Regions from separate parts of the Bariatricus sp. HCP28S3_D3 genome, predicted to be linked through region 2. Evidence: riboswitches for the same ligand, from Rfam matches in the RefSeq annotation. Region 2 holds a riboswitch; each other region holds the start of a gene.
The links. A riboswitch is a leader RNA that binds a small molecule or an ion and turns the genes downstream of it on or off. The one in region 2 is predicted to bind cobalamin.
Positions count from the first base shown of each region.

Region 1 (7,781 bases), on a different contig from region 2:
TACTGGATGATTGGCGCTGTTACGGGGGGAATCCTGGGGCAGGTGATTCCGTTTGATCTGAAAGGGATTGATTTTTGCATGACGGCCTTATTTATTATCATCTTTATAGACCAGTGGGAGAAGGCGGATAACCATCTGCCTGCTCTGGCGGGTCTGGCAGTGGCATTGATTTGTCTGATTACAATCGGAGAGAGGAGTTTTATACTTCCCTCATTACTTATTATATCGGGCATGCTACTGGTTGTACGTAAACGGAGGAGTGGAGAGTGAATAAAAATGAGATTATTCTTGCAATTTTGGTATCTGCCGTTATAACATTCTCACTTCGTGCTCTGCCGTTCGTGGCTTTCCACGATGGAAGAAAGATGCCGGAAGAACTGGTCTATCTTGGAAAAATCCTGCCTTCTGCAATTATGGCGGTATTGATTGTGTATTGTCTGAAAAGTGCAGTGACAGACTGGAGAGGGACCGGAGTACCGGAACTGATTGCGGCAGTGGTGACGGTGATTAGCTACAAGTGGAAACATAATACGTTATTTTCAATCGTATCAGGGACGGTATGTAACATGTTGTTGTTGCGTTTGATGTAGAGAATCGTAGGAGGATTAAAATGCTGCATATTTGTCGCAAATCTGTAAAATTATATTTGAGGGGACAAGCCAATGATAAATCAATTTTCAAGGACACAGTTACTGTTGGGAGAAGAAGCAATGAAACGACTTGCGGGGGCGAAAGTGGCAGTATTCGGAATCGGAGGTGTGGGAGGATATGTGTGCGAAACGCTGGTAAGGAGTGGCGTGGGAGCTTTTGACCTGATCGATGATGATAAAATCTGTCTGACGAACCTGAATCGTCAGATCATCGCCACAAGAAAAACAGTAGGAAAATATAAAGCAGATGTAATGAAAGACCGGATTCTGGAAATAAATTGGGCCTTCTCAAAATCGGTCAATCGTATATAATAGTAATTAACCGAACCGGTCAATAATCGGAGAAGCCAAGGAGGAACGCCATGAACGAGAAATTCTTTTCCCTTCCGATAGAAAAGCAGGAAGCGATCATCAACGCCGGCTATCGGGTGTTTTCGGAAAATTCTTATAAGAAAAGTCCAATGAGCGAGATTGCGGATGCAGCCGGAATCAGCAAGTCTTTATTATTCTATTATTTTCATAATAAAAAAGAGCTGTATTTGTTCCTGTGGGAGAATTGTGCGCAGCTCACGATTGAAGAACTGACGAAAAGTGGATGTTATGAGCAGAAGGATCTGTTTGAAGCTATGTACAAAGGAACGCAGGCGAAAGTACGTATCATGCGGAGGTATCCGGAAATTGGGAAATTTACGCTCAAGGTGTATTACGAGAAGGACCCGGAGGTCAGGGCGGATATCCAGAAAAGCATCGCAAAATATGCCGATTTTAAACAGAATGTCAAACAACTGAACTTTGACTCCAGTCAGTTTGTCCCCGGCATAGACATCGAAATGATGTATAACGATATGTACTGGGCTTCGGAAGGATATATCTGGGAAAAGATTCAGGATGAGAAGTACGATGTGGACATGATGGAGCGGGATTTCCTGAAAATGGTGGATTTCTGGAAATCTATTTATTTACGAAAAGAGGGGGAACACGATGAAGGCAATTGAAACAACGGATCTGACCAAATATTATGGTAAAGCAAGAGGGATTATTAAGTTGAATCTGTCGGTAGAAGAAGGAGAGTTTTTCGGATTTATCGGACCGAACGGGGCGGGGAAGTCTACCACGATCCGAACGCTTCTGGGACTGATCCATCCGACTTCGGGGCAGGCTAAAATACTGGGAATGGATATAGGGAAGGATAGAAATCAGATTCTGTCTGAAGTGGGATACTTGCCTTCGGAAGCAGTATTTTATCAGGGGATGAAGGTCAAAGATATTTTGAAGTTGTCTGCGGATCTGAGGAAGACAGACTGTGCGAAAGCATCGGCAGAATTATGTGACCGGCTGCAGCTTGATACGAGCCGGAAAGTGGAAGAGCTGTCTTTCGGGAACAGGAAAAAAGTTGCGATCGTTGCGGCGCTGCAGCATAATCCGAAGTTATTGATTCTCGATGAACCGACCAGTGGTCTGGATCCGCTCATGCAGAGGGAATTCTTCTCTGTCTTGAGAGAGAAAAATGAACAGGGTACAACCATTTTCCTGTCCAGCCATGTGCTGTCAGAGATTCAGAGAAATTGTACGAGAGCGGCAATTATTCGGGAAGGACGTATGATTGCCTGCGACAGTGTGGAAGCATTGTCCCGCACCAATGCAAAACGCATCACGATTCATGGAGCAATCTCACTTCAGGGATTGGATGGTGTACGTGATCTTCAGGAAACAGACGGCGTATCTAGTTTTCTTTATAGTGGAGATATCAAACGACTTCTCCAGATACTTGCAGGCAGTGATATCACGGATCTTTCGGTCGCAGAGCCGGATCTGGAAGAAATATTTATGCATTACTATGAGGATGGAGGGGAGCAGTAATGACGTTAACAAAGCATGAATTAAAACAAGGCTGGAAAGCACTTGCGATATGGACGGTGTCGATCGCTTTTTTTATTGTAATCTGTGTGCTGCTGTATCCTGAAATGAAAGGTGAAATGGAAGGTGTCAGCGACATATTCGCTTCCATGGGAGCATTTACAGCAGCTTTTGGCATGGATCGTTTGAATTTTGGTACTCTGATCGGATTCTATTCTGTTGAGTGTGGAAATATTCTGGGATTAGGCGGAGCATTTTTTGCCTCTTTTGTTGCAGTCGGGGTTCTGGCAAAGGAAGAAAAAGAAAGAACCGCAGAATTTCTGCTTACACATCCGGTCAGCAGAAGCCGGGTTGTCAGTGAAAAGCTGATTTCTGTTCTTATTCAGATCGTGATTCTGAATGCGATCATCTTTGCGCTGTCGGTTGCTTCCATTAAAGGAATCGGAGAAGAGATCATGTGGAAAGAAATTTCGCTGATCCATCTTGCATTTTCCCTGGTGCAGCTGGAACTGGCAGGTATATGCTTTGGAATTTCAGCATTTATCAGAAAAAGCGGAATCGGAATCGGACTGGGAATTGCGACTGCGATGTATTTCCTGAATATTGTGGCTAATATTTCCGAAAGCGCAGAATTCTTAAAATATATCACACCATTTGGCTATGCCGAGAGCGCGGACATTGTGGAAAATGGCTGTCTGGATGGGAAAATGATTTTGATCGGGATGGCTGTGGCTGTCATTTGTGTTGTTCTGGGATATTGGAAATATTGCAGGAAGGATATTCAATAGACACAATTTGTGATATGATAATGGAAGAAATATATTTTGGAGGTTATCATGAAAAAACAAGGTGTGTTCAAAGAGATGGCTATCCTTACAGGTGCAGTTGCGATCATCGCAGCAGCAGTATTTTTCTTCCTGATTCCGAGCCATACAGCGGTCAGCAGTATTTCAGGTCTGGCTATCGTGTTATCGAATTTTATCCCGCTTTCGATTTCAGCGATTACAATGATTCTGAATGTAGGATTGCTGATCATCGGATTTATCCTGTGCGGGCCGGAATTCGGATATAAGACCGTGTATACATCCATCATGCTTCCGGTATTTATGGGGATTCTGGAAGCGCTTCTGCCAAATAATCAGTCGCTGACCGGAGATCAGGCACTTGATGTACTCGCCTATATCCTGCTGGTGAGTGTGGGACTCAGTATTTTGTTTAACCGCAATGCGTCATCAGGAGGACTGGACATTGTTGCGAAAATCATGAACAAATTCCTGCATATGGAGTTGGGGAAGGCGATGTCCCTTGCCGGAATGTGTGTGGCACTTTCTGCTGCATTTGTTTATGACTCAAAGACGGTTGTACTGAGTGTGATCGGTACGTATTTTAACGGGATCGTGGTGGATTACTTTATTTTCGGGCAGAACGAAAAGAAAAGAGTGTGCATTGTATCCCAGAAGGAAGAATTGGTGCGGGATTTTATTCTGAACGATCTGCACAGCGGTGCAACGATCTATGAAGCGATTGGGGCGTATACGCTTGAAAAGCGCCGGGAGATCATTGCAATTGTAGACAAACATGAATATCAGAAGCTGATGAGATTCATGAATGAAAAGGATCCGGATGCATTTATGACGGTGTATTCGGTACATGACATGAGATATAAACCGAAAGTGTATTGAGAAATCAAAGCCAGTGATTTGTGTGAATCCACATTTCACCGGCTTTTGTTTTTTAATCCAAAATCTATTTTCTTTTCAAAATTATATTGCACATATGAAATAAATATGATATCATTTTGATATCAAAATAAAGGAGGGGAAACTCATGAAGGAAATCACATTAAACAATAGGAAGAACGGAATGCCGGTACTGCTTCTGACCATTGCTCTGTATGTACTCGCAACGTTAGGACTGATCTTTGGAATCGAATACGAATACTGGATCCTTGTGGTCCTTTGCAGTATCTGGCTGGCACTTGGCTGGATTTTGTTTTTAGGTCTTAAGACACTGAAACCACAGGAAGCGCTTGTGCTTACTCTTTTCGGAAATTATGTCGGTACGCTGAAAGAGCCTGGTTTCTATTTTGTGAATCCGTTCTGTGTAGGTGTGAATCCGGCTGCGAAGACAAAGCTGAACCAGAGCGGAGACGTGGACAGCCAGTCCAAGAGGTCTGTAATTTTCACACAGCCACAGGCAGGACAGGCTGCGGAGACGGTGAATAAGAAGATCTCTCTGAAGGTTATGACACTGAATAACAACCGTCAGAAGATCAATGACTGCCTCGGCAACCCGGTGGAGATCGGAATTGCCGTTACATGGCGGGTAGTGGACACAGCAAAAGCAGTTTTTAATGTAGACAACTATAAGGAATACCTTTCTCTGCAGTGCGATAGTGCGCTCCGTAATATTGTGCGGCTATATCCTTACGATGTATCTCCGAATGTAGATACCACAGGAGACGGTGTCGCGGATGAAGGAAGCCTTCGCGGTTCCAGCGAAGTGGTTGCGGCAAGAATTAAAGAAGAGATCCAGGGCAGAGTGGAGGAAGCAGGCCTTGCGATCATCGAAGCGCGTATCACTTATCTGGCATATGCTCCGGAGATTGCGGCAGTCATGCTTCAGCGACAGCAGGCTTCTGCGATCATCGATGCGAGAAAAATGATCGTTGACGGAGCCGTGGGCATGGTGGAGATGGCACTTGAAAGGCTGGAAGAGAAGGATACAATAGCATTAGACGATGAAAGAAAAGCTGCGATGGTATCTAATCTGCTGGTTGTGCTTTGTGGAAATCATGATGCACAGCCGATAGTAAATACAGGAAGTCTTTACTAATATGGCAGAAACGAAAAAACAGATACCGCTTCGGGTATCACCAAAACTGTACGATGCCCTCGCAGCCTGGGCTGAAGATGATTTCCGTTCACTGAACGGGCAGATTGAATTTTTACTGACTGAATGTGTGAAGCAGCATCGAAAGGATGGCAAATATATTTCGAAGGAATTGCATGTGCGTCCACAGATCGATCTTCCGGAGAAAGAAGAATAATACATAAAAAGGCGGTGATGAGCCGTCTTTTTATGTTATGTGCAGGAGTTGTCGCCCGGAGTGGTCCGGCCGAAATAGATGAACATGCAGCGATTGAATTTGGAATCGGGGAAAACGAAGAAGCAGGCTTTACATTTCAGGCGGGTTGTGATAAGGTATGTTCGTCAGGTTCAGACAGCATTAGCTGTCTGATTAAAAGGGAAACAGGTGGAAGTCCTGTACGAACTCGTCACTGTAAACGGGGAGTGCAAGGCCAGGAATGTCACTGAGCAATTGGGAAGGCGGCCTTGGATCTGGATCCGTAAGTCAGGAGACCTGCCTGCAAAAAACGGAGTGGGAAGAACCCACAGGCCACGAGTAACTGGTCGCAACCGATAAGAGTCATATTCCACATTCTCATCATCAGGCACCGGTGAAAGACTGGCTGTTTTGGAGAGAGTGCTGTTTGCGTATGTTATTATGAAGTGTGCCTTTTACCGGCGATATGGGAAAGGCACCTCTTTTTTGTTGTACGCATTATCGGGAGAACGACAAAATAAGAAGGAGGAGATTCAGAATGAGGAAAAGATTACTCACAATTCTACTGGCCGTTTCCGTAATCAGCACATTAACAATAGCAGGATGTTCTGGTGGAAATGGGGAAGAAAAAGAGGAGACCAAAGAAACAGAAGATGATCAGAAAGCAGCGAATGAGGTGGCAGATTTGATAGACGCAATCTATGTTCAGGAAAGAAACGATCAGACGGATGAAGCGTGTAAGGCTGCAAAAGAAGCATGGGATGAACTGACGGATGAGCAGAAGGAACTGGTAGAAGGAGAAAATGCGGACCCGGATTATTTTGGAAAAGATACCGGAGACGCATCCGCCGACGATTCAAGGAACCAGGATGGAATCGGAGAAAATGAACTTCTGGCAGTCAGCTTCGGAACATCTTACAATGACAGCCGCGTGGAAGATATTAAAGGAATAGAAGATGCCCTGCAGGAGGCATATCCTGACTGGTCCGTAAGAAGAGCATTTACATCGCAGATTATCATCAATCACATACAGGCGAGAGACGGAGAATGTATTGACAATATGGATCAGGCTCTGGAGCGTGCAGTGAAAAATAATGTGAAGAATCTGATCGTACAGCCGACCCACTTGATGCATGGAGCAGAATATGATGAACTGGTCAAAGCAGTGGAGCGTTACCAGGACAAATTTGAATCCGTAAAGTTTTCGGAACCGCTTCTGGGTGAAGTGGGAAGCGATGCTTCGGCAATCAATTCAGATAAAGAAGCTGTTGCAAAGGCAGTGACGGCACAGGCTGTTGAAACAGCAGGATATGACAGCCTCGATGCAGCGAAGGAAGATGGTACGGCATTTGTATTTATGGGACATGGCACCTCCCATACGGCAAAAGTTTCCTACAGCCAGATGCAGACACAGATGCAGGTACTCGGCTACGACAATGTATTTATCGGGACCGTCGAAGGGGAACCGGAAGAAACTTCCTGCGAGGCAATTATTGAAGCAGTAAAAAATGCGGGATATAAAAAGGTCATTCTCCGGCCGTTGATGGTTGTGGCGGGGGATCACGCAAATAATGATATGGCCGGAGAGGATGAAGATTCATGGAAGAGTCTGTTTGAAAATTCCGGATTTTTTGAACAAGTGGATGTGCAGATTGCAGGACTTGGTGGAATCGAGGCTATTCAGCAGATTTATGTTGATCACACTGCGGCAGTCATTGATAAATAATGGGAGGATCAGAAGTATGAAGAAGAAAATAGCAGCCATGCTTGGAATGGCAATACTGGCATCCGCGTTGATGCTCGGATGTGGAAAGAAAGAAGAAGCTGCAAAGACAGATACCGAGACACTTACGGAAGATACAGCTCAGAGTGAAGAAGCCGGGGAGGCTGAACTGGAAGACGGAATTTACAGTGCAGAATTCCAAACTGACAGCAGCATGTTTCATGTAAATGAAGCCTGTGACGGAAAAGGAACTCTGACGGTTAAGGATGGTCAGATGACGATTCACATTTCACTTACATCGAAAAATATTGTCAATCTCTATCCGGGACTTGCAGAGGCTGCCGTGAAAGAAGGAGCGGAGCTTCTGATTCCTACCGAAGATACGGTTACCTATAGTGATGGAACGACGGAAGAAGTGAATGGATTTGATGTTCCGGTTCCGGCGTTGGATGAAGAATTTGACCTTGCGCTGATTGGAACGAAA
Region 1 is NZ_JBQHTK010000001.1:149,217-156,997, reverse strand. It holds gene ACTNB3_RS00725 (AzlC family ABC transporter permease) at 1-270, shown strand, start outside; gene ACTNB3_RS00720 (branched-chain amino acid transporter permease) at 267-590, shown strand; partial or broken gene ACTNB3_RS00715 (tRNA threonylcarbamoyladenosine dehydratase) at 663-929, shown strand; gene ACTNB3_RS00710 (TetR/AcrR family transcriptional regulator) at 1,013-1,645, shown strand; gene ACTNB3_RS00705 (ATP-binding cassette domain-containing protein) at 1,632-2,510, shown strand; gene ACTNB3_RS00700 (ABC transporter permease subunit) at 2,510-3,295, shown strand; gene ACTNB3_RS00695 (YitT family protein) at 3,344-4,189, shown strand; gene ACTNB3_RS00690 (SPFH domain-containing protein) at 4,335-5,342, shown strand; gene ACTNB3_RS00685 (PTS ascorbate transporter subunit IIC) at 5,344-5,556, shown strand; cobalamin riboswitch at 5,706-5,893, shown strand; gene ACTNB3_RS00680 (sirohydrochlorin cobaltochelatase) at 6,113-7,300, shown strand; gene ACTNB3_RS00675 (hypothetical protein) at 7,317-7,781, shown strand, end outside.
Region 1: another riboswitch for cobalamin. It lies ahead of ACTNB3_RS00680 (sirohydrochlorin cobaltochelatase); the one in region 2 lies ahead of ACTNB3_RS04855 (ABC transporter substrate-binding protein).

Region 2 (7,781 bases):
AAAGCTTTGATTTTCAAGCTCACGGACATGCACCGCTTCCATTGCCTCATCTACGATTTCTTTATCTTTCTTCGTGAGGATCCCCAGCCTTCCGGTATACGGATACCGACCGGTTTCCACCACATCGCGGCAGGTCATCAGTTCCGTCTTCATCCGCTCCGTCAGCACCACCGCCATTTTCCTGGCAAGAATAGCATTTTCCATAGCATCGATCCTCTCATCCGCAATGGAGACATTTCCTCCAAGCGTTTTGATCTGTCGGGTGATACTTTTTAAAATGGTCGATTTTCCAGCACCATTTGGACCGATCAGTGTTACGATCTCCCCTTTTTGAATCTCCGTGCAAATATCGCGGATCAGGGGTTTCCCATGATAGCCTACCGTCAGATCCTGCAGCTTTACATATGCATTTTCCATCATTCTCTTCCCTTCTGTCTGTGCAGCATCATAAAGATGACGACCGGTGCTCCGAAAATGGAAGTGACCGTACTGATATTGAGTTCCAGCGGTGCAAATGCCATCCGTGCAATAAGATCACACCCCATACAGAACACCGCTCCTCCCAGAAATGTTCCCGGGATCACGATCAGCGGTTTCGCCGTATTCAGCATCCTCTTTACCAGAAACGGAACCGCGATCCCAACAAAAGAAACCGGTCCGGCAAATGCGGTCACACAGCCCGACAGCATACTGGAGAGCAGGATCAGAAGCACACGAAAAACTCGGATATTGACTCCTGCGCTTCTCGCATAGGCTTCGCCAAGCTGGTACGCACCGATTGGCTTGGAATAGAGGAAGGTAATCACAACGGTGACAGCAATCAATACAAAAGCAACCTTCACGTTGCTCCAGCTCATCCCGGAAAAGCTTCCCTGAGACCAGCCGTGCAAATTCACGATATCCGAGTCCTCCGCAAATGTAACCACAAAATCCGTAACCGCCGAACAGATATAGCCGATCATGATTCCGGCCACCAGAAGGGTTGCCATATGATTGATCTTTCTTGACATCAGAAGGATGAATCCGGTCGCAATCAGTGAACCTATAAATGCCGCTATAATGAGCGTATACGAAGAGACTCTGCTGAAGTACTTCAGAAATACGATCATCGTCAGGGCGACCACCATTTTCGCGCCCGAGGAAATGCCAAGCACAAAGGGGCCTGCAATCGGATTGGCAAAAAAAGTCTGAAGCAGGAACCCGGACAGAGAAAGGGCACCTCCGAGAAGGGCTGCCATCAGAACTCTTGGCAGACGAATTTTCCAGATGATTCTGTAATTCGCATCCTGCTTTGCCTGTCCGAATAGAATATTCAAAATCTCAGAAACAGAAATATGTACGTTTCCCGTATTAATATTCAGCACAATAATCACACAAAATGCAGCCAGAAGTCCGGCAAACACCAGCAAATACCGGATCCGTCTTCTCATCTCTTCCATTCGTACCGGCTTATTCTTCCTTTTCTCCATTGTTCCTCACTTTCTCATATCCTGATATCGTCATGACACTTTATATAAAAATGTCATCTCCTCCGTTTTTCCATCGGTAAGCATCAGATGAATGTCTGTAATCAGATTTCCGACAATGTCTGTCGCCTGATACAGGTACTTTCCGGTACACCACACATTTCCTTCCTGCACCGCTTTAAAATCTGCAAACAGCTCACTTTTCGCCAGAAGATCCTCCATCGATTCCACCGGATTATCGATCGATGAATTGTAGATCAGATAGTCCGCGTCGGCTGCAGATGCAAAGAATTCTTCCATAGAAATGCTGATCGACGCACTGTTATTTTCCGTATTTTCAAGATCATCGAAAACATAACGTCCACCCGCAATCTCGATCATTTTCGGAATGTAATCTTCGGACTTTCTGACCACGACGGTTCCATCGGTACTCACATAGAAAAAGGCAACCGTCTGCTCTGTATTTTCAAAGTCCTTCAGTTCTTCGATTACTTTGGACTGTTCCTTGAAAAATGTCTCTGCCTGTTCTTCTTTGTCCAGCATCGCGGCATAGACCTTGATCCACTCCGTTCTTCCAAGCGGATGCGTCTCATAACTGGACCGGTCGATAAATACCGGAATCTCAAGCATCTCAAGCATCTCCTGCACCTTCGGAGTATGCAGGATCATCGTGGATTCAATAGCCAGATCACATTCCTCATCGATCAGGAGTTCATAATCCGGCTCACTGTATTTTCCGGCATAAAGGATGGCGCCATCTTCCATAGCCTGCACCGCATTTTCAATGTACCAGCCGGATTTTTGTGTCCCGCTCAGGCGAATCGCATCCAATGCATCAAGCGAATCAAATAATGCCATCACCGATGTTGCCGCAAGATAAATACGGTCCAGCGGCTGATGTAAAATCACGATGTCTTCTTCCAGATCCGACGGAATATTCCTGCCCTCCGGAACAAGAAGATAGTCTTCCCCGTCCCGGATCCGGATCAGCTTATATCCATCCTGATAATAATATACCCCGAACCCTTTTGCATAATCAAGTTCCATCGCAGATTCATAAGTAAGTCCCTTGATTTCCATTGGTCCCGGCGTTTCTTTCGCCTCTTCCCGCTGTGGTTCAGATGTCATCTTATTTTCTTCCGTTTCCGGCATCGTTTTCTCTTCCGAACCACATCCCGGAATTCCGAAAATCAGTACCGCAATCAGTATCATACACAGGAACCGTGCTGCTCTCTTTTTCATCGTATCCCTCTTTCCACTTTCGATCCGATCCGCAAAGCACAAATTTCCCATTCAAAAAAGCCCGCTTTTCCTGTACGAAAGCAGACTTCCCCCTGAAATATTCTGCAAATCTATGCTTTCATCGGAAGCTATTCACATTCTTCTCAGCAGGTCTCCTGACTTACAGCTCATCGCCCGGTTATGCCTTCTCGCGCTGGATACGCAATGACTTATCTATAACCTCGCTCCCTGTTTACAGTGGCCGGACCGCTCAGGATTTGCACCTGATTCCCTTTTAACCCGGCAGATCTGAATCATCTGCCCGGCACTGAAAAGCCCAATATAGAACACCCTCACTATAACATATCCCCGCCTGTATGGCAACCGCATTTTTCCTTTGAAATCCTTTCGAAATCCATTGCCTTTTATCCGGTAGATATAATATAATAAGCAGGACACTGTCACTTGTTACCACATAACAAAGGAGAATCGAAAATGAGCATTTTAAATGTTGAACATCTTTCCCACGGCTTCGGTGACCGCGCCATTTTTCATGATGTGTCCTTCCGTCTTCTGAAAGGCGAACACATTGGACTTGTCGGAGCCAACGGAGAAGGGAAATCTACTTTTTTTAATATTGTTACAGGAAAACTCCAGCCGGACGAAGGGAAAATCGAATGGGCAAAAAATGTCCGTGTCGGTTATCTCGATCAGCACACTGTACTTGAAAAGGGCATGACGATCCGCGAAGTGCTGAAATCCGCCTTTTCCTGGCTTTTTGAACTGGAAACGAAGATGAACGAGATCTGTGACCGCCTCGGGGACGTGGATGAAGATACTATGATGACACTTATGGAAGAGCTTGGGACCATCCAGGACACACTGACCATGCACGATTTCTATGTGATCGATGCAAAGGTCGAAGAAGTCGCACGCGCGCTGGGGCTTCTGGATCTTGGACTGGACAAGGATGTCACCGACTTAAGCGGCGGCCAGCGCACCCGTATCCTGCTCGGCAAACTCCTTCTGGAAAAGCCGGACATCCTGCTTCTGGACGAGCCAACCAACTATCTGGACGAAGAGCATATCAACTGGCTGAAACGTTATCTCACCGAATATGAAAATGCGTTCGTCCTGATTTCCCATGACATTCCGTTTCTGAATGAAGTGGTGAACATCATTTATCATATGGAAAATCAGGAACTGAACCGCTACGTCGGAGATTATGACAATTTCCAGAAAATCTACGAAGTGAAGAAAGCCCAGCTTGAGGCTGCCTACAAGAAGCAGCAGCAGGAAATCAGCCAACTCAAGGATTTTGTGGCACGCAATAAAGCGCGCGTCTCCACCCGCAACATGGCCATGTCCCGTCAGAAAAAGCTGGATAAGATGGATGTCATAGAGCTCGCCGCCGAGCGTCCGAAGCCGGAATTCCATTTCCGCCTCGGCCGGACACCGGGTAAATACATCTTTGAGACCAAAGATTTCGTCATCGGTTACGACGAACCCCTTTCACGGCCTCTGAACCTCACGCTGGAGCGTGGCCAGAAAATTGCGCTGACCGGTGCAAACGGAATCGGAAAGACTACGCTGATCAAGAGTATTCTCGGTCTGGTTCCTCCGCTTTCCGGTAAATGTGAGCTGGGCGAGAATCTGCTGACCGGCTATTTTGAACAGGAGGCAGACCACAACAACCGAACCACCTGCATCGATGAGATCTGGGAAGAATTCCCTTCCTACACTCAGTATGAAGTACGCTCCGCGCTCGCCAAATGCGGACTTACGACCAAACACATCGAAAGCCAGATTCGCGTCTTGAGCGGCGGGGAACAGGCAAAAGTGCGCCTGTGCAAGATCCTGAACAAAGAAACCAATGTGCTGATGCTGGACGAACCTACCAATCATCTGGATGTAGATGCCAAGGATTCACTGAAAAAGGCACTTCAGGAATACCGCGGGACCCTGCTCCTCATCTGCCATGAGCCGGAATTCTACCAGGATATTGTAAATGCGGTGTGGGACTGCTCCAAATGGACGACAAAGATTGTGTAATTGTTATTCACACAAAAACAATTTCAGGGGTTGACTGATATTATGTTATCAATCACCCCCTGTTCTTATCCCCGTATCTTCTCTTTAATTCATCAAATACCTCTTCCAGCGCAAGTCCTTCTTCCTCCGGTCTTCCCACCACAACCAGCACAGTCCCGGCCTCCTTTGCAGCCTTAACTTTTTCCGGGAATCCCCCCGCTTTGCCGGACTCTTTCGTGACAAAATATTTTGCATCCACATGCCGGAGCATTGCCAGATTCATTTCCTCCGAAAACGGTCCCTGCATAGCAATCAGATGTTTCCCCTCAAACCCAAGCCGGATACTGTCCTCCACCGCTTTCCCCGTCGACAGAACCCTAGCAAAACATCGCTCTTTATAATTGGGGATGGAAGCATACTTTTCCAGTTCCTTACTTCCCGTCGCAATCAGAATATTCCCCTCCGTTTTCTCCAGATATTCCACCGCCTGCTTCACAGTACTCGTCCAAACGATCTCTCCGGTCTCTACCGTGAATGCCTCTTCACACTCCCTCCGCAGACACCTCAAATACTCCGTCCCCGTATTCTCACATGCTTTACGAATATTCCGTGTCACAAGAACCGCAAACGGATGAGTCGCATCAATCACAAGCTCAACCTTTTCTTTCCTAATAAACGCTTCAATCTGCCCCTCATCCATTCTTCCAACAAAAGTCTGTATATTATCACAATCATCCAGACACGTTTTACCATATTCCGTTGCCACACTTACGAGAGCCTGAACCTTTAATCCCCCAGCAAATTCTGCCAGTTCCCTGCCCTCCGTCGTTCCTGCAAAAATCAAAATCTTCTCCATTTTTTCTCCCTGTCGTTGGGGACGGTTCTTCCCAGTTATTTCCAATAATTCAGTTTCGGCACCACTGCTTCCATATGCGCTCGCACCTGTTCTGCAGGCCAATTCTCATTTGCCAAATGTTCTACACAAAAATCGATCAGCTGTTCTTTACTCGTATACTTGAATTCGCCATCCGAATAGCACCACTTACAGTATTCTTCATTGAAATCGCCATTCGGCTCTTTGCTGATTGTGGAATCGTCAAGCGGCATTCCACAGCATTGGCATATCAACTGTCTCGGTGCACCCAAGAGGGTATTAATTGAAACATCAAATACCCTGGATAACAGTTTTAATGTGTCAGTATTAGGTACAGTCTCACCGTTTTCCCAACGAGACACAGCCTGTCTTGTAACCATTACTTTTTGTGCAAGTTCTTCCTGCGATAGTCCGCTTTTTCTGCGGAGTTCTAAAATAATATCTTTTGTCTCCATTGTTTTATCCTCCATAAGAAAAATATAACAATTTTTTATTTTTCATGCAAGCAACCCGCTGTTGCTGCAGATAAATTGATCTGTTCTGGGAAATGGAATCTGCAATTCTTATATCATTCATCAGCGGTACCGGAACTTCATCACAAGTGTGATGATAGACAAATCCCGCATGACCATTCAGTTTAAGTTCAATGGCTCCAATCAAATATCAGTACACTAATATGACAATTTCATTTTCCGACAAACAACTGCAAATGTCATCTGTTCCAGACTCGTCTTCGGAAGGATCAGTTCTCCGTCCGGGCAATAATATTTCACAGCCCTCTCACACACATTATCTACACCGGTAATACGACTCACGAATTCAGAACTTGTGCTTACCGATTTTACTGTCTTTAGCTCCTCCGCTAAAAATGTGTAAAATGGTATCTTCCATTCATCGGTCATTTCCAGAATGCCAGCTTCTTCTTTCTTCAGGTCAATACTCACAACGGCTTCTACCTGCTCCCGTTTCAGCCTCAGATCTTGCAAAATCTTATCCATACCTTCCTTCAGTTGCTCTGCAGGCACACCTTTCCGGCACCCTATTCCGATGATTACATTCTTCGGATAAAGGAACAGCGTATTCTCATTTTTCTCATCACAAGAATCATAAAACTGTCTGACAGCGATCCGGAAATTTGCGGCTCTCTTATCCTTCCGATCCTCTGTCTCCATCTTTTCACCACTTGAAAGCGACAATTCCTCCGGTACATCTCCTTCTATAGGAAAATCACATTCAAATTCAATTTTCTCCCCTCGAAGCACGGACGCTGAGATCTGCTTTGCCTTCTCCCGGTCCGAGATCAAAAGATGGTTCTTTACCGCAAATACATCGACTGCGAATTTCTTCTGCACATCCGTCGCTGTTGTGATCACAGGTATTGCTCCTGTCACTTCTGCAATATCATGTGCGATTTGTACCGCTCCTCCCACATGTCCTGAAAGCAATGGTATGATATATGTCCCTTTCTCATCCATCACAAGTACCGGAGAATCTGTAAATTTATCCTTCACCCACGGTGCAATCATCCGCACAGCAATGCCCGCCGCGCCGATAAATAAAAACGCAGCATTCCCCCAGTTTTCTCCGATCCATTCCGATATATCCTTATCTAATGTCTTCAAATCTGCACACTTGGCATATTTTGATGGTGCATAACCCTCACAAAAATATCCCATTTGCGACATTTGCAGACAGAGCTGCCTGTTCAGATGGCTCCCTTTTTCTGTAAAACTCAACACCAACAGTCTCATCAGAACTTCTCCATCTGTTCCACATTCAGTACAAACACCGTACTTCCTCCTACCTGGATATTGATTGGTACTGTCGGCGCTGCACCCAGACTTCCCTGTCCGGAAACCAATGCCGGATTCGCATAAGTAATCGTCTTACGTTCTCCGGAGTTCGCGCGGATTATTTCCAGAACTTCCGGAACCTTTTCATCCTCTACAACGGTCATGATCGTCGTATTTTTACCTTTCAGAAATCCGCCCGAAGTTGCCAGCTTCGTCACAAAATATCCTGCTGTATTCAGCTCATCTATCGTCTGTAACTCATCATTTTTCTGTAAAATTGCCATAATCATCTTCATAGACTCATACCCCCTGACGGTTTTGTTGGATATCGGAGTATAAATGGTACTCCATAGTAATATCTAGTATATTACCACAAAAAAAGAGACTTGTCATCGT
Region 2 is NZ_JBQHTK010000004.1:47,672-55,452, reverse strand. It holds gene ACTNB3_RS04865 (ABC transporter ATP-binding protein) at 1-417, opposite strand, end outside; gene ACTNB3_RS04860 (FecCD family ABC transporter permease) at 417-1,469, opposite strand; gene ACTNB3_RS04855 (ABC transporter substrate-binding protein) at 1,500-2,708, opposite strand; cobalamin riboswitch at 2,837-3,035, opposite strand; gene ACTNB3_RS04850 (ABC-F family ATP-binding cassette domain-containing protein) at 3,183-4,739, shown strand; gene cobK (precorrin-6A reductase) at 4,792-5,574, opposite strand; gene ACTNB3_RS04840 (zinc ribbon domain-containing protein) at 5,610-6,047, opposite strand; gene ACTNB3_RS04835 (cobalt-precorrin 5A hydrolase) at 6,264-7,343, opposite strand; gene ACTNB3_RS04830 (cyclic-di-AMP receptor) at 7,343-7,681, opposite strand.

Region 3 (7,781 bases), on a different contig from region 2:
TACCCGCCCCACAGATACGCACATACACAGAAGTTAATCCAATTGCCTCCTCAGGCGCCTGCATAAGCAATGAAATCGGACGCGAGAAGCATACCATTAGAACAAAAAGCACTGCTGATATAATAGCAAATACGATTGTTGCTCCTCCGACCAAAGAGCCGATCTGCTCCTCTTTCTTTTCGCCTATGAACCTTGCGATTAGAACAGTAATTCCCATCGCAAGCTGTACAATAATAAACGTAACAAGATTCAGCACCTGACTTCCTGTAGATACTGCTGAAAGCCCCGAAGTAGTCCCGAACCTCCCCACCACCATCAAGTCTACCGCCCCGTAAGCCGCTTGTAAAATAAGTGCTCCCAGTATCGGTATCATAAAAGTGATTAATTTTTTAATAATACTCCCCTGCGTAAAATCCGAATTGGAATTATTCAAGATGAATCCTCCTTTCACACATAACCTGATACAATTTCTTTATAGTAGAAATCATACAATCAGCCTCTTCTTCTGAAATATGGTCTAAATACTTCGACAGTTCACTATAATACCTTCTATCGTATTTATCAGACAGTTTTTCTCCTTCTTCTGTAATAGAAATATAAGTGATACGTCCATCTTCTTCCGATGAAGATTTAGCAAGATAACCTTTTGCCACCATTTCCTTAACCGTTCTGGTAACTCCCGGTCTCGGAAGGTTCAGTTCCTCGCTGACATCCGAAATTTTCACTTTTCTATTTTGAGCTTCCAGTTTATGAATCGTATCCAAAAACTGGATATAAGAAGGTGCTACCCCATCCGGTAATTCAGGAAGCATATCCCGGATTCTTTTTGCCATATAACAGGCATCCATCATTCTTTTTATTTTTTCAGTTTCCATAAACCCTCTCTTTATTGCCGCTATTAGTTACCATTGGTAATTATATGGTGTAGTTCTTTTATTGTCAAGTCAAATTCTGTACTTATTCTATTCTTCTCTTTTTTGCACTAAATCCGGTTGTACCATTCTTTTCCTATCCACCGGTACTATTCAATATGTTTGCCATTTCCATTCAGTCATTTTCGCTATTCATCAACACTATACAGGCAACCCAATAAAAAGAAAAACACCGAAGCATGATAGCCATTTTCATACCTCGGCGTTTTTCTAGCCTATACATCCATACATTACTTCCGATTGGCGATTTAGCAAAGCGCTCCCCCTAATGCTCTGCAGGCCTCCAAAGCTTCCTCATTCGGTGCTTCATTGCAAATCACACTCTCGCATGCAAGCACTGCTCCGGCGCTGCCGCAGGCATCTTCCCAACTTCGCATCCATTCACCGTCGCCCCATCCGTAAGAACCGAATAAAGCAACTTTTTTCCCACCAAGTGCTCCTTCGCAGGCATCCCACATCGGCTGGAATTCTGTTTCCTCCAACACCTCCGCTCCCATAGCCGGGCACCCGAATGCAATCGCATCATATTGCTTTACCATAGAAGCACCAAACTCCGACGCTGCAAATAATGCGGCTTCTGCTGCTTTTTCCTTAATTCCTTCCATTACGGCGTATGCCATCTGTTCGGTATTGCCGGTTCCACTCCAAAAAACAACTGCAATTTTACTCATATTGTATACCAACCTTTCTTAGTTTCTATCATCAAACAGCTACTGTGAGCCGTTCAATACTTTTGCCGTTTGCCCATTGAGAGCAATATACGTCTGTACATTTTTTATAGCGTGCAAATTGTTTTTTTGCACTTTTTTCATCTCCATATACTTTCCAGCATCCTACAAATTTATAACCTTCGGCATGATTTTCGTTAAATCCACGCACATCCTCGGGCGGATATCCCAGAAACAGTCCGATTTCATGCGGGAAATCCCCCGACTCCTGCAAACGTCTGCTTAACCGTACCACACATTTGTCACAGTCCCCGGTGGAATATCCACATGCTCTCAGAATTTCCCCTGCCTCTTCTACAGCCAGATCATTTTCCAATTTGTCAGGACGATAAAGGTAGATCAGTACCCGCTGTTCACATACCTGAATCGGGATCACCCGTATTCCCTTCGGTGCAAGTCGTTTGTTCAATGATCGCACTGCCAGAATCAACTCTTTTTTATCCGAACACGGACAGTTGAACAAGTTGCCGGTCTTTAACCCTGCCAATGTGGGTGAACAATGACGGACAATCATTTCATCAGACATACTGCTTCCTCCTGTTTGATATTATCATCTAAAATATTATTGAGCGCCGACATAGAACTGGTATGTGACCGCACCACCTTTACATCAAGTCCTTTTGTTTCATTCAACGCATTTCGCACCATTTTGTGTGATACTGTGCTGGTAAATAATACCATCAGATCGGGACATCCGATTCCTTTCAAACTGCTTTTCTGTTTTGGAAATACTTTCGCATCACACTGATATTCCTGGCATAGATCCTTGTACTGACGAACCATGCATTCATTTCCTCCGATAATCACTACGCTCATTTTATGTATCTCCTTTCTTTTGTTAGCTTTGCCTAACATCGGGTTTTAAAGAAAACGCCATGTAGGCGTTTCTTTGTCTTAATTTGTATAGCCATTCAGTACGGATATAAACATTTAAGTTAGCTTTTACTAACTATTTATATATTATCTGTTTCTGTTCCCATTGTCAATCCATATTCTCGTATTGATTATTTTTCTCATTTCTGTTGCAGGATCATCTGTTTACTGACCGATCGCAGTTGCAGTATGTGCAATATAAATTTCCCGAATCTTAGCGATTCCTCCAAGATCTGCGAGGTGTGTCGGCTGAACGACCAGATTCTTTACACCATTTGCGACAGTGCGCTCCAGTGCCTGATCCATATTATCAATGCATTCTCCGTCTCTGGCCTGAATATGATTGATAATGATCTGCGCGGTAAAGGCTCTTCTTACACTGTTCATCCGTCTCATCCGTTCTTTGCTGTATGTAGATTGCATCAATTCAGCGCTGCCACCTCATCCGCAGCCTTCTGATCCTCGTTTTCTGTACTTTCTTCCTCGTCGTTTTCTACTGTTGTTTCCGCATTTTCATCGCTTTTTCCGGAACATCCTGACAGAACCAGGGTGCCAACCAGCGAAACAGCTCCATTATGATCGGTTGCGACCAGTTACTCGTGATCTGTGGGTCCTTCCCCACTCCGTTTTTCAATAGGCAGGTCTCCTGGCTTACGGATCTTAATCCAAAGCCGCCTTCCCAATTGCTCAGTGACATAAATGGCCTTGCACTCCCCGCTCACAGTGACGAGTTTGTACAGGATTTGCACCTGTTTCCCTTTTTATCGGACAACCGGTAATTGTCTGAACCTATCGAGCTTAACATATCATATTCTGCAAAAAATATAAAGACTCCGGAAATAGAAATATCTTACAGAAGGGAAAGCAGGAGCAAGGGTACTGATGAGTATCCCCTTGCTCCTGCTCTTTGCGCTCACCTTATATTCCTTTGCTACTATTTATTCTTCTTCTCCTTCGCCAGTAATGCTGCCCCCAGCGCGCCGGCATATCGTCCGTTTTCGGTAGGTTCCACCGTCTTTCTGATTTTCGCAGAAAGGATTCTGGTAAAATATGTACTGTGACTCAACCCTCCTGTCAGAATAATCTTATCTGACAGTGCCTTCTTCTGGCTCAACTGTGCCACCTTAGATGCTACGGAATCAACGACCCCCGCCGCAATATCTTCACGATTTTTCCCGACACCGATATAATTGATGACTTCGGACTCTGCAAATACGGTGCAAAGAGAACTGATTGGTAAGACTGTTCCGCTTTCAGCCATATCAAAAAGCTCCTGAAGCGTGATTCCGAGACGATTTGCCATAATTTCCAAAAACTTTCCGGTCCCGGCGGAACATTTATCATTCATCAGGAAATCCTGCACGGTTCCGTTCTCGACCAGGATTACTTTGGTATCCTGTCCGCCCACATCAATAATCGTACAATTATCTCCTGCCATCTGTCTTCCGCCTCTTGCATGACATGTTATTTCGGTAATCACATAATCTGCAAAATCTACAGCAATTCTTCCATATCCGGTCGCTGCAACTTTTGTCTCATCAGACATGACATCCACTCCTTCTGCAAGAAGTTTCTCCTTGATAAGTAAGGTGGTCTCCTTGCTGCTCCATCCTGTAGGCAGTACAAATTGAAGCTCCTTATCCCCGATCACAGCAACTTTGGATGCTGTGGATCCGATATCTATTCCAACGTAATTCATATTCCTACCTCTTCTAACAATATTGATCTCTGTGTGGATTCAGATCCATTTCCACTTCGGTGATTTTCAAGATCTCTATATCATGTTCACGAATACACTGCCGGATCACCTCAAGATCTTCTTCTTTCACCATTAGTGAAATACCGCAGCATTTACTCGCACTTCTGGGGGTCGGAGCAATCACTGCCCAAACCCCCAGTTTTTTTAATTCTTTATAGAGACGCATTCCATTATCATGATTGGGAAACAATACATAATGCTGTATTTTCTGCATAGCTCTATGTTCCTCACATTTTTTAATTATTCAGCATTTCCACAAATGCACTGACTCTGGTACGAAGCTGCTGTGCATCACTGTCTGTATAATCTGTCTCAATTCCAAGAACCGGAATACCTGCTTCTTTCATCGCACGTTCTACAAAGTAGCCTTCTGTATCGTACAGATTACAGAATTTCAGATTCACATCAATGATACCGTCAACCTTGTACTCTTTCGCAAGACGTAAAATGTCATCAATTCTTGCGTGATTCGGCGTGAAGCAAGCACAGTTGATATTCATATACCGCTCAGAAAGAGCCATGATCTGGTCTTCCAGCGTTTCTTTTGTCTCATCCACATAGTTCTCGAAGTAGCGTGTTCCCGTACACATTTCTTCACATACCACAACCGCTCCGCTTGTCTCTACGATATTATGAAGCTTCCAGTTCGGAATTGCAAGCGGTGTTCCAGTCAGCATGATACGTTTCGTACCTGCGGGAACGACGCTGACACCATCCTTGATACGCTGTTCAAGCTCATCACAGAGCTTATTCGTCATCTGGGTAAATCTTGCCGGATCATCATAGAAAGCAATCTGGGAAATCACAAGCGCATCTGTACCGCTGATCGGAAGTGTCTCGCTCTTACGGCATTCATACAGTCTTGCGAGTGCTTTTCTCTTGTTATTGATCAGCTTAATGCTATCAGCCAGTTTTTCAGCCGTTACTTTATTTCCGGTAAATTCTTCTACCTTGTCTTTCAGAGCCGTAATTTCTTCTGCCCATGCTTTGACATCTTTTGCCCGCTTCATCTGCGGAAGATCCATAACATATACCGGAACGTCTTCAGAAAGAATTTCCCAAGCCTTTTTCTTACCGTCGCAGGTTGTCTCCCCGATATACATATCTGCGATTCGGAAGAATGGACAGGTACGATCCAGTCTTGCTCCAACAGATGCTTTGATCAGCGGACAGGTATTGGTCGGAAGCACTCGTTCGCCTCCCGGTACCCAGAACTGAGATCCCCCACACAGTCCTGTTGCAATTGCATCCGCTGCGAAAATAATCTCATCCGGAACATAGATACAGAAAGTTCCGAATACTTTCCCGCCCTTTTTCTGATGCTCAATCAGTTCCGCCGGTCTGATTCCGTGAATATCCGCTACAACCATGTTATAGTAATCCATTCCCTCCGGTCTGTTCTCCTGTGATAAAAACACATCCCCGAATGCCTGTGGAAGTACCGCACACAACTGGTCATGCAGTTCCAGATTCATCCCCAGTTCTTCCCACATTTTGCGATTATCAGCCATTTTGCTTGTCCTCCTTAATAAAATTATTTCTCAATAAAACTCTAACTATAGAGTATCATTTTTTGGGAGTACAGGCAATTTCATTCCCTGATTTATCCATTGATATTTATAATGCACATCACTATATATAGTTATCATCTATATGTGTCACTTTATAAGATTTTTAGGATACCTTCTACACAACGATCAATTTCCGAAAACGTATTGCTGGCACTAAATGCAAATCGGACCGTTCCCTGCGGAAAGGTATGGAGAGACTGATGAGCTGCCGGCGCACAGTGGAGCCCGACTCTTGTCATCACACCGCATTCCTGTTCCAGTTCAAATGCCGCAACCGCATTATCGATTGTCAGGAAATCCAGCGAGACAACCGCCACTCTGTCTTGCACATCTTTTCTTCCTACAATGCGCACCTGTGGAATCCTTTTGACTTCGTTCAGTAAATATTCCGTCAGTTCCATCTTTTTATCATGAATCGCTTTCAGTCCCTGCTCCCGGATATAGTCAAGTGACGCATGAAGCCCTATGATTCCGGGCAGATTCATGGTTCCACTCTCATATTTATCCGGCAGATAATCCGGCATCAGAAGGGAATCGGACTGACTTCCGGTTCCTCCGGCAATATACGGCTCCATTTTCTTATCCAGCCGTTCGGATATGAGAAATCCTCCGATCCCCTGCGGTCCCAGTAATCCTTTGTGCGCCGTAAATGCCAGAAAATCAACCTGACACTCCTGCATGTCTACCGGAAGCGTCCCGGCACTCTGTGCCGTATCTACTGCAAAGAATAATCCATACTCTTTGCAGATACTTCCAATCTCACGAATCGGCACAACCGTTCCGCACACATTCGATGCGTGCGTCATGATAACTGCCTTCGTATTTATCCGGATCCGTTCTCTCAAATCTTCCGGATCAAGATTTCCTTCTTCATCCACCGGAACAATATCGTAGTCCACACCTGCCAATTTCATCTGTTCCAGCGGACGCATCACAGCATTATGTTCCAGACCGCTTACCAGAACATGATCTCCGTTTTTTAAAAATCCCTTGATAAAATAATTCAGCGAATAGGTGATTCCCGGCGTAAAAATCACATTTCTTGAATCGGTTCCATGGAACAACTGTACAAGCTGATCCCTTGTCTCCAGTACAACACTTTCCACTTCATACGCCCCTGCATAATTTCCCCGGTTGATATTAAATGCTCCATTTTTCAAGAGCTCCGAAACTGCTTCCTGTACTCCCGGAGCCTTTGGCCATGAAGTACTGCCGTTGTCAAAATAGATTTTTTCTTCCATACCATTTCTCCATATGTTTTTTTCTATATTAACACAGTCTCTATCGTTATAGCAAATTTAAAAAATTCACTTGGATTCTCTCCAAGTGAATTCAAACTCCGCCTTATTTATCCTTTTTCCCACAGCTCTGGCTGCAGTGTCCGCAGTCACATCCACAGCAGCTTTTCCCATTTTTCTTATTTCTTCTCAGGATCGCGACCGCACCGCCCACAATGACCACTACCAAAAGAATAACGATTATATCTGCAATATTCATTTCAAACCTCCTGTTTTACATACCATCCTTGATACAGATCATCCACTTTACATCCCGACTGCAATACAGATAAATCTTGCAATAAATGCTGCAATCCAGGCAACCGCGCACTGCCAGAAGACAACGCCGACCGCCCATTTTGCGCCCAACTCCCGCTTGATGGAAGCAATGGCAGCAACACAAGGTGTATATAAAAGAGAAAACACCAGCATCGTTGCTGCGGAAACGGTCGAGATTGCAGTCTGAATACTGCTGCCAAACAGGATTTCCATAGTAGACACTACACTCTCCTTGGCCATAAATCCACTGATCAGAGATGTTACGATCCTCCAGTCGCCAAGTCCGAGCGGAGCAAGTACCGGAGCAATCCATCCGGAAATCATCGCCATCAGGCTATCAGAAGAATCCGCCACCATGTTCA
Region 3 is NZ_JBQHTK010000042.1:7,130-14,910, reverse strand. It holds gene ACTNB3_RS16280 (MATE family efflux transporter) at 1-433, opposite strand, end outside; gene ACTNB3_RS16275 (MarR family winged helix-turn-helix transcriptional regulator) at 426-875, opposite strand; gene ACTNB3_RS16270 (flavodoxin) at 1,181-1,603, opposite strand; gene ACTNB3_RS16265 (DUF3793 family protein) at 1,635-2,186, opposite strand; gene ACTNB3_RS16260 (DUF2325 domain-containing protein) at 2,171-2,476, opposite strand; partial or broken gene ACTNB3_RS16255 (sirohydrochlorin cobaltochelatase) at 2,771-2,914, opposite strand; cobalamin riboswitch at 3,153-3,341, opposite strand; gene ACTNB3_RS16250 (acyl-CoA dehydratase activase) at 3,468-4,232, opposite strand; gene ACTNB3_RS16245 (DUF3343 domain-containing protein) at 4,246-4,506, opposite strand; gene ACTNB3_RS16240 (double-cubane-cluster-containing anaerobic reductase) at 4,529-5,803, opposite strand; gene ACTNB3_RS16235 (aminotransferase class V-fold PLP-dependent enzyme) at 5,956-7,104, opposite strand; gene ACTNB3_RS16230 (FeoB-associated Cys-rich membrane protein) at 7,208-7,360, opposite strand; gene feoB (ferrous iron transport protein B) at 7,408-7,781, opposite strand, start outside.
Region 3: another riboswitch for cobalamin. It lies ahead of ACTNB3_RS16255 (sirohydrochlorin cobaltochelatase); the one in region 2 lies ahead of ACTNB3_RS04855 (ABC transporter substrate-binding protein).